One region of the Desulfovibrio sp. ZJ200 genome, then DNA from elsewhere that is predicted to be linked to it. Evidence: riboswitches for the same ligand, from Rfam matches in the RefSeq annotation. Region 1 holds a riboswitch; the other holds the start of a gene.
The links. A riboswitch is a leader RNA that binds a small molecule or an ion and turns the genes downstream of it on or off. The one in region 1 is predicted to bind cobalamin.

Region 2: another riboswitch for cobalamin. It lies ahead of G7Y52_RS03685 (sirohydrochlorin cobaltochelatase); the one in region 1 lies ahead of G7Y52_RS10800 (iron ABC transporter permease).

Annotation. Positions count from the first base shown of each region.
Region 1 is NZ_JAAKEH010000037.1:454-5,724, reverse strand. It holds gene G7Y52_RS10810 (ABC transporter substrate-binding protein) at 1-366, opposite strand, end outside; gene G7Y52_RS10805 (ABC transporter ATP-binding protein) at 425-1,330, opposite strand; gene G7Y52_RS10800 (iron ABC transporter permease) at 1,330-2,412, opposite strand; cobalamin riboswitch at 2,695-2,876, opposite strand; gene G7Y52_RS10795 (polyphenol oxidase family protein) at 3,001-3,756, opposite strand; gene G7Y52_RS10790 (5-formyltetrahydrofolate cyclo-ligase) at 3,747-4,370, opposite strand; gene G7Y52_RS10785 (metallophosphoesterase family protein) at 4,444-5,127, shown strand.
Region 2 is NZ_JAAKEH010000007.1:65,051-70,321, reverse strand. It holds gene G7Y52_RS03695 (helix-turn-helix transcriptional regulator) at 1-298, shown strand, start outside; gene G7Y52_RS03690 (phenylacetate--CoA ligase) at 761-2,047, shown strand; gene G7Y52_RS03685 (sirohydrochlorin cobaltochelatase) at 2,184-3,083, opposite strand; cobalamin riboswitch at 3,124-3,345, opposite strand; gene G7Y52_RS03680 (30S ribosomal protein S1) at 3,521-5,233, shown strand.

The DNA of each region.
Region 1 (5,271 bases):
GGCGGCCTGTTGCTCCCGGCCCGTGAGCAGCGCGATTTTCCCCAGCACGTCGAACATCCGCTCAAAAGAATTCATCTCAAATGTCAGAACATTGATGCCCAGCTTGCGCAGGGCCTCGGTCTGAAGTCGCGCCTCTTTGCGGCCGGAAAGTTGCAGCACCAGATCCGGCTTTTGCCCCACAATCAGCTCGGCATTGGGGCGCATATGCGTGCCGATGACGGGCAGATCCGCCAGTTCCGCCAATTGCGGAAGCCGCGCGTCGGCCACGGTGCGGGCCACCAGAAGATCGCCCGCGCCCAGGGCCAGCAGCAGCTCGTTGTAGGCTCCGTAAAGGGCAATAATCCGCGTGGCCGGTTTCTCCAGCATCACAGTGACGCCCGCGTCATCCGTGACGCAGAGCCGGGCCGGAGCGCTGTTTTTCCTGTCAGGGCTGTCCGCCGTTGTGCCGGCAATGGTCTGGCATTCGCTCCGGGGCACAGCCGGCGTCACGGCCAGGGCCGGGGGCGGCGGCAGCGCAGCCGCAAGGCTGAGCAAAAGAAGCGGCATGGCTCCACGGGCCGGCCGCGCGGCCCGGCAGCGCCTGGGGCAGCCCCCATTGCGGATGCGGAAAAACCCGGATGGGAAGATCGTACAAGGCACTGAGTCGCTCCTCCGTAAAGACTTGGGTTACCGGGCCGTCAAACAGCACACGCCCGTTTTTCAGACCGATCAGCCGCGTGGCATACAGCGCGGCCAGGTTGCAATCGTGCATGGCCATCAGCACGCAGGTCCCGGCGGCCCGGCAGCGTTCCAAGAGATCGAACAATTCCACCATGCGGGCCAGATCCAGACCGGCAGCCAGCTCGTCCAGCAGAAGCAGGGGGCTTTGCTGGGCCAGCGCCCGCGCCAGCAGCACGCGTTGCAGCTCCCCCCCCGAAAGCTCGCTGACCCGGCGCTCGGCCAGATCCAACGCGGCCGTGGCGGCCAGAGCCTCTTCCGCCGCCGCGTAATCCCGGCCGCTGTAGCCGCCCAGCCAGGAAAGATAGGGGTAGCGCCCCAAAAGCACCATCTGCCGCACGCTCAGCCCTTGCGGGACTTCGCCGCGCTGCGGCACCACTGCCGCGAGACGGGCCCGGCTGCGCGGCCCAAGTTGCTCCAGCGGTCTGCCCTGGAGAGCCAGATGCCCGCTTTCCGGCCGCAAGACGCCCGAGATGGCCCGCAGCAGCGTTGTCTTGCCGCTGCCGTTAGGCCCCAGCAGGGCCACGCTTTCTCCGGCGCGGGCCGCAAAACTCACCCCGCGCAGCACGCGCCGCCCGTCGTATCCCGCTGTGAGCCCGCGCACCGTGAGCATCAGCGCCTCCGCACCAGCATGGCGAAAAACGGGCCGCCCAAAAGGGCCGTCACAACGCCCACCGGCAATTCCTGGCCGCCGTCCAGTACGCTGCGGGCCAGAACGTCGGCCCAGACCAGCAGAATGCCGCCGCCGAAAAACGCGCCGGTCAGCAACGGCCCGTGCCCGGCCCCCAGCAGCAGGCGCAGCACATGCGGCACCACCAGACCCACAAAACCGATGACGCCGGCCACCGCCACGCAACCGGCAGTCATGCAACTGGCCCCGGCCAGCAGCCAGAAACGCGCCCGACCCACATTGAGACCCAGTTGCGCGGCCTGCTCGTCGCCCAGGGAGAGCACATCCAGGGCGCGCCAGCCCAGAGCCACGGCCAGAAGCCCGGGCGCGAGCGTGGTCAGAAGCAGGGGCAGGCTGTCCCAGCCGCGGCCCTGCAGGGAACCCATGATCCAAAATACGATGCTGGTGACGGATTCCTCGTTCAGCGCCTTGATCAGCGCCACCAGCGCCCCCAGAAAGGCGGCCACGGCAATGCCTGCGAGAATCACGCTCTCCCGGCTGAAGCTTCCCCGGCTCCGGCCCAGCCAAAGCGCGCCGCACAACGCCAGCAAGGCACCGGCCAGGGCTGCCGGAGCCACCAGCCCCGCCTGGGACAGCCCGAACAGGCCGGACAAATGAACCTGACTTCCGGCCATGCCGCCCAGGGCAATGGCGAGGCTGGCTCCGCAGGCCGCCCCCGCGGAAATGCCCAGGGTGAAGGGATCTGCCAGCGGGTTGCGCAGCACGCCTTGCAGCGCGACGCCGGCCACGGCCAAGGCCCCGCCGCAGAGCGCCGAAAGGCAGACCCGCGCCAGACGGATCTGGTTCACCACCAGAAATTGCGCGCTGTTCTGCGGCGCGTCCGAAAAACCGAAATTCACGGCCAGGGCCCGGAAGACCTCGGGCGCGCTCAAGGGCATCGGGCCGGGCAGGCAGGCCAGGGGCAGGGAGCAAAGCCAGAGCGCCGCGAGCCCGGCCAAGGCCCATAACAGGCGGCGTTGCGCGGCCGCTCCTGGAAATGCGGGGATCAGATCCGGCTTGCTCATGTGCTCAACCGCCCGGGCTGCTGCTGGGGTCAACCCTCAGTACATCGTCCGCTGCAAAGCAGCCTTTCTTCATGTGGCGGCTTACCGCCCGCTCATGCCGAGGGCTTGCAGCGAGCCTTGCGCACAGTTGTGACGGCGCGCCCGCGAGCTGTCCCGCGCCGCGGCCGCCCGGCAGGCCACAAAAAACCCCTTCCATGCGTCATGGAAGAGGTCCGTATTTCCTCCGCCTTTCCGGCAAAAACCCGTTGCCGGAGCGGTAGACACCGCTGCCGGAGCCCGTATCAAACGGCTCCGCGGCACGGCAGGTCTTCCGGCTTGCCCCCCGCAGTCCCGGCCTTCCCGTTACCAGTGGCGCAAAAAGGGATGCGGTTATGGGGCTCACGGCGGCGGGTCCGCTCCCGCTTCGCACGGGATTCCCTTTTCAAGCCGGAAAAAGCCCGGCTACCGTAGCCAGGGAGCACTCTAGACGCGGGGCGGCGCGCTGTCAATGCGGCCCGGACCCGGATCACAGGGCTGACGCATCGAAAGATTAGGGCGTTCAGCTCCTTTCATGAGCAAAACGCTCTGAGACATCAGTACGCGCGGACTTCAGCCTGTCATCCAGATCAGGCTGGCCTGGCGGCCGGACTTCTTTTCCCGCCGGTAGGAAAAGAATTGACCTGGCAGTGAAAAAGTGCAGCAGTCAAGACTGTAGATATGGCGCGGCAGAAGCCCGGCCTCCAGCAATTGCGCGCGGGTCAGGCCCCAGAGATCCATTGTGCGCGAAGCCGGATCAAACCAGGGGCGAAACTCCGCGCTCCACTCTTGCTCAAAATGGACGAACTCCGCCTTTTCCGGTCCCAGGCTCGGCCCGCGCACGGCCGCCAGATCGCGCGGCCTGAGGCCGTAATGCGCGCAGAAGCGGGCCACGCCCGTGCCCGGAAAGTTGCAACGATTGCCCCGCCAGCCCACATGCAAGGCCGCTATGTGGCGACCGCTGCGATGGGCCAGCAAAATGGGCTGGCAGTCGGCCGTCTTGATCAACAGGCCAAGGCCCGGACGCGACGAGGCCAGTCCGTCGCCATCCACTATGGCTTGCGCCTCGCAGCCTACGGCATCCGGCTCGAAAACCAGGGTGTCGCCGTGCACCTGATTGAGCTCGGCCCAGGCGTCAAGGCCCTCGGCTTTCAGACTTTGCAGCAAAGAATAACGGTTGGCCGCTACGTGGGCGGGTTCGTCGGCCGTGCTGTAAGAGATATTGCCGCCGCCGTATGCGCCCCGGCTTGCCCCGCCCGGACGGGTCTGAAAAACGCAACGCACGTTTTCAAGCCCCGGAAAGGCAAAAGGAAGGAAACTCACAGACATACGAAGCTCTCTTCCGTGCACAAAAACTGCACGCGCTGATCCCATTGCTCAAGAGGCAGCTCCCTGAGCACCTGAAAGGCGAAACACAGGCCCACGCGCGGGCAGTGCAGCCTAGCGTCATCCAGAAAACGGTCGTAATAGCCGCCGCCAAAACCCAGGCGGCCGCCGCGCCGGTCAAAGGCCAGGCCGGGCAGCACCAGCAGATCCGGGGCAAAACCATTGCCGATGTCTTCCGCTCCAAAGCCGGGCAGGCTTTCCTCAGGCTCGCGCAGTCCAAAGGGGCCGGGTCGCAACTGCGCAAAACCGGCGCAGGCGGCGAAGCTCATGCGGCCGGGCTCGTGCGGATGCACACGCGGCAGATAGACTGTGCGCCCGCTCTGCCAGGCTGCCTCCAGCAATGCATCGGTGGACACTTCCCCCTTGAGGGCCACATAAAGGGCCACGGAGCGCGCAGCGCCCCAGCATGGGGCATCCAGCAGGCGCTGCTGGGCCTCCAGGCTGCGCGCGCGGGCCAGGCCCGGCGGCTGCTCGCGGCGTTGCCTGCGGATGCGTTCGCGCAGGGCGGCTTTCTGCGCGGCAAGGGACTCTGCGGAATCAGCGGCTTTCTCGGGCATGGCGGCTCTTTTCATCTGGCAGGAGTTATGGCAGAATTTCCATAAAAAATTCTATAACAAAGGATGTACCGTCATGCCAAGCGCTGATACCCGGGACTACCTCTGGATCGCCGTGGGCGACATCCACGACGAGCCCGCGCGTTTTGCTCAAATCCCCGAGCTGTCTCAGGCCGACGGGGTTATCGTGACCGGCGATTTGACCATCACCGGCGGGGTCAAGCAGGCCGAACTGGTCATGGAAGCTCTGCGCGCCCACGACATCCCGGTCCTGGCCCAGATCGGCAATATGGATCGCCCGGAGGTGGACGCCTGGCTCAGCGAAAAAGGCTGGAATCTGCACACCTTCACCCGTGAGCTGACTCCGGAGATTGCCGTTTTCGGGGTGGGCGCTTCCACGTTCACGCCCTTCGGCACGCCCAGCGAATATCCCGAATCCGCCTTTGCCGCATGGCTGGAAGCCGCATGGCAGCGCGCCCGTATCTATCCGCATACGGTGCTGGTCTCGCACAATCCGCCCAAGGACACGGCCTGCGACGTGATCCCGGGCGGCGCGCATGTGGGCTCCATGGCCGTGCGCGAGTTTCTGGAAGACGCCCAGCCCGACATCTGCCTCTGCGGCCATATTCACGAGGCGCGCGCCGTGGATCGCGTGGGGCGCACGGTGGTGGTCAACCCCGGCGCCCTGGCCGCGGGCGGCTATGTGGTGCTGCGCTCCAACTCCGGGCAATTGTCCGCGGAGCTGCGCGTGCTGGAGTAGATTGAAAATAGATATTTTCAATCAAAAAATGCTCTGGCGACCGCGGGAGCGGACGCCCGCGCCGGCGGTAGCCGTTAGCAAGCTTTGCTTGCTTACGGATAGCGACAGCGGTTGCGTTGGCTGGCTGCCGCAGTAATCAGTTGC
Region 2 (5,271 bases), on a different contig from region 1:
CTGCGCCCTCACAGGCGCTTCGCCTGACTGGCTGCTGACCGGCGCGGAATCCGCCTCCCGAGAAGCGGAGCACAAGCTCGCCCCGCGCCTGCCCCCTGCGAATCAGGCGGAACAGACCGCGGCTGCCGCTCCGCAAGAGAGCCGGGATTGTTTCTGCCCGCAGTGCGCGGATCTGAAAAAACGCCTGACGGCCCTTGAGGAGGAACGGCGGGATCTTTACGCTGAAAACAGAGGCTTGTGGAAAAAGGTGTGCTTGCTGCTGGAAGAGAGTGTCGGTCCGCGAGAGCGGCAGCCGTAGCCTCCAGGGGCGGGCGACTGCTGCCGCAGGGCTCGTTGCACGCGCCAAGAGTAACGGCCCTGACGGGCATTGACAGCAACGATGCGGCCTCAGGGCATTTCAAAACAGTTTCCCTTTGAAATTGCTCTTCTGACGCAAAAGCGGCATCCGCTGCCAGGCCGTGTGGATTCAGGAAAAACACCGCTTTTTTCCTGAATAATTTTGGAGAGTAGTAACAATATGCGGCTGACGCTCTGGGGCAATGGCCGCCGTGCTTTGGCCTGGAGAGAGGAAAGGCCTTGGGAAGAGCCGGGATTGAGCTTGGGGGATTGTATCCCGAGCAGGACTTTTTCTACAGGGCGCGGCCGGGCGCGTCTGCGGCGTCCCTTGATCTGCCGCCCTTGCGGGATATGTCGGATTGCACTACACCACAGGCAGGCGCAGAGCGCCCGCAACCGCAACAGGCAATCAAGGAAGGGCCAGATGCAGACAGCCCGCCGTTTCATACCGCAGCTCACTGACGAACAGATCCGCGAAAAGCAACTGCAAGGCCTGCGCTATACGCTGCGCCAGGCCCGCAATTCGTCGCAATACCGCGCCCGCCTGGACAGTTGCGGCGCGCAGCCCGATGACATCCGCAGCCTGGATGACTTGCGCCTTTTGCCCACCTCGGACGTGGAAGATCTGCGCCAGGGCTATCCTTTGCCCCTGCTCTGCGTGCCGCCCAGGGAGGTGGTGCGCATCCACGCCTCCAGCGGAACAACGGGCAAGCGCAAGATTCTGGCGTACAGCCGCCGCGATATCGAGACCTTCAGCCTGCAGATGGCCCGTTGTTATGAGTTGGCGGGTCTGACGCCCGAGGACCGTATGCAGGTGGCCGTGGGCTACGGCCTGTGGACCGCCGGGGCCGGCTTTCAGCTCGGCAGCGAGCGCTTCGGCATGCTGACCATCCCGGTGGGGCCCGGCAACCTGGAAATGCATTTGCAACTCTTGCGGGATATGGGGGCCACCTGTTTCGGGGCCACGGCTTCCATGGCCCTTTTGCTGGCCGAGGAAGTGGAGCGCGCCGGGCTGCGCGATGAAATCAGGCTGCGCAAAATGATCTGCGGCGCCGAGACGCGCAGCGAGAAAATGCGTCTGGCCATTGAGAGCAAGCTGGGCCTGGAAGGCAGTTACGACATCGCGGGCATGACCGAAATGTACGGCCCGGGCACGGCCATTGACTGCGACGCGCATACGGGCCTGCATTATTGGGCGGATCTTTTCATCATCGAAGTGCTGGACCCGGCCACCCTGAAGCCTGTCCCGGTGGGCGAAACAGGCGAAATGGTGGTCACCAGCCTGTGCAAAGAGGCCGTGCCCCTGCTGCGCTACCGCACCCATGATCTGACCCGCCTGCTGCCCGGCCCGTGCGCCTGCGGCCTGAACATGCCCCGCCATGATCGCATCCTGGGCCGTTCGGACGACATGATCATCTACCGGGGCGTGAACATCTATCCCGGGCAGATCATGGAAGTGATCAATGCCTTCCCCGAGCTGGGAGGCGAATATCAGATAGCCTTGAGCCGGGACGAGCGCAGTCTGGATCATCTGACCCTGACGGTGGAGCGCGCCCAGAACCGGACATCCGGCGGGGATGCGGCCCTGGCCGAAGCTCTTGCGCGGCGGCTGCACAAGGCCATTTTGGCCCGCATGGAGGTGAAGGTGGCGGATTACGCCAGCCTGCCGCGCACCTTCAGCAAATCCAAGCGGGTCATCGACACGCGCTGACCCGCCGCCGGGCCCGCCGGCGGTTGCGCAGCGGGTCTCGGCCTGCCGCCGCCCGTATGCCCGCGCGCGGCGCGCGCCGGAGAGCGTTTTGCCAACGCAGCAAAACGCTCTCCTGTTGCAGGGTCAGCCCTGCGGTTTATTGCTTCCTGGGTTCTTTGGTCAGATCATCCGCGCTTTCCCTGGCGTGACGCACATATACCTTGCGCACGCCGGCCACTTCGCCCAGGCCTTTGAGCTCGCTTTCCACCTGAAAACCGGCTGCCTTGAGCCTGGAAGCCCAGGAGTCTTCGTCGTGGCCGCTCAGATCGTTGCGCGCATGGTCGCCGGCCACCAGCATGAGCGGTTGCAGCCATACTTTTTTGACCTTGTGCGCCTTGAGCTCGGCAAGCAGATCCTCAAAGCCGCGCGCGCCTTCCACCGTGGCCATGAAGACCAGGGGGTCATTTTCCCTGAACAGAGCGCGCGTGCCTTCAAAGACCAGATCCGCCCGGCCGTGAGCCTGGCCGTGGCCCATGAGCACCAGTGCTTCATGCTGGCGGCGCTTGCCGCCCATGTTCTCCAGCACGGCCCGGGCCACTTCCAGCGCGTCCTGGCGCGATTCAAGAAGGGGGCGGCCCAGGCAGACAGCCTCAAAGCGACCGGGATGCTTTTGCAGATCAATGAGCACGGCCCGCTCCAGGGCCGTAAATTCCTCGCCGGGCATCACATGCAGGGGCTGCACGCGCGCCACCTTCACGCCGTCCGCGGCAAGCCTGGCCAGGCCATCACTGATGCCGCCCACAGGGCGGCCTTCGCCGGCCAGTTTGCGGCGGATGATCTGCGAAGTGTAGGCCCAGACCACGGGGCATCCCGGAAAGGCCTGGCGGAAGGAGCGATCCACGGCTTTGAACGCGGGCAGGGCCTCGGGCACGCTGGTGCCGAAGGCCACCAGCAACAGTCCTTCTTTGGGGGCTTTTTCCGCGGCCTGGGCGACAAAGGCCAGACCGGCCAGCATAACTACGGAAAGCAGAAAAGCGCGCAGGCAAACCTGCCTCATGGCAACCTCCTCAATAACGCGTTGAACAGGGTTTATGAAGGCGCGGCAAAACCGCGATGGCGGGTCTTCGGACTTGAGGGATATGGGGGCCTGCGCCCCGCGCCTCGGCTTCGCCTTCACCGCATCATATATGCGACTGGCTGTCATGATCCGGCGGGATCAAAGAAGCTTTGTACCCTCTTACCGCAGCGCGACTGTTTCCGACTTGCACGGAATTCCCCGCGTTCCGCGTGTACGGAACACCCGCGCGCCGCAAAAGTCAAGTCCGCCGCCGAAGCGGCTCTTCCCATCGCTTAAGATAACATTACAAAATTATTGCACTTAATAGTTTAGATATATCTGCCTTAGGCTGTCGGCAATTAGATCTTGTGCTTTTCCGTTGTTTTTGATAATTTTTCTCCCTCTCTCCGAGGGGAATTTATTTGGAGGCAAGGAATATGGCAGGTTCGGAAACCGGGCACGACAATGAAATAAATTTTGAAAGCGCCCTTGAAAACTATCTCAATCCCGACTTCGGCGACCTTGAGGAAGGCTCTATCACCAAAGGCGAGATTGTCCGCGTGGATGACGACAATGTGCTGGTGGATGTGAACTTCAAGTCCGAGGGGCAGATCCCCGCGGCCGAGTTCAGGGATCCGGCGGGCAACATGACCGTCAGCGTGGGCGACAGGGTGGACGTGTATGTGGTGCGCAAGAATGAAATGGACGGCACCATCACCCTCTCCTTTGAAAAAGCCAAGCGCATGCAGGTCTTTGACCAGCTTGAAGACGTGCAGGAAAACAACAGGGTCATCAAGGGCCACATCGTGCGCCGCATCAAGGGCGGCTACACTGTGGACATCGGCGGGGTCGAGGCGTTTTTGCCCGGTTCGCATGTGGATCTGCGCCCTGTGCCTGACATGGACGCCCTGGTGAACCAGGAATTTGAATTCCGCGTGCTCAAGATCAACCGCCGCCGCAGCAACGTGATTGTCTCCCGCCGCGTGCTCCTGGAAGAGGAGCGCGACTCCAAGCGTCAGGAGCTGCTGCGCACCCTTGAGGAAGGCCAGATTGTCCAGGGCAAGGCCAAGAACATCACCGAGTACGGCGTGTTCGTGGACCTCGGCGGTCTGGACGGCCTTTTGCATATCACGGATATGAGCTGGAAGCGCATCCGTCATCCCAAGGAAATGATCACCATGGGCCAGGAGCTGACCCTCAAGGTGCTTTCCTTTGATCGCGAGACCAACAAAGTTTCCCTGGGCCTCAAGCAATTGGTGCCCGATCCCTGGCAGGACATCTCCGCGCGCTTCCCCGAAGGGGCCAAATGCACGGGCAAAGTCACCAACCTGGTGGACTACGGCGCGTTTGTGGAACTGGAGCCCGGCGTGGAAGGCCTGGTGCATATCTCTGAAATGTCCTGGACGCGCAAGTTGCGCCACCCCTCCCAGATGGTTCACACCGGCGACGAAGTGGATGTGGTCATTCTGGGCGTGGACGGCGAGAAGAAGCGCATCAGCCTGGGCATGAAGCAGGTCCGGCCCAATCCCTGGGAGCTGGTGGCCGAAAGATACCCCGAAGGCACCGTGCTTGAAGGCGTGATCAAGAACATCACCGAATTTGGCATGTTCATCGGCATTGAGGACGGCATTGACGGTCTGATCCACGTCTCGGACATTTCCTGGACCAAAAAGGTGCGCCATCCCAATGAGATGTTCAAGGTGGGCGATACGGTGCAGGCCAAGGTGCTCACCGTGGATCAGGAAAATGAAAAGTTCACCCTGGGCATCAAGCAACTGGTGGATGACCCCTGGGGCCATGTGCCGGCCACCTATCCCGTGGGCTGCACCGTCAAGGGCACTGTGACCAATATCACGGATTTCGGCCTGTTTGTGGAAGTTGAGGAAGGCATCGAAGGTCTGGTGCACGTTTCCGAGCTTTCCAGCAAGAAGGTCAAGACCCCGGCGGAAATCTACAAGGAAGGCGATCAGATTCAGGCCAAGGTCATCCATGTCAGCGCCGAGGAGCGCCGCCTGGGCCTTTCCATCAAGCAGATCAAGGATGAAGAGGAACGCCGCAAGCCCAAGGAATTTCATTCCGGGCCGCAGGAAGCCGGGCAAAGCCTGGGCGATCTGCTCAAGCAGAAGCTGGAAGAAAACGAAAACAGCTAACCTGTTGCTGTATGCTGGATTTGAAAGGGCATCCGCAA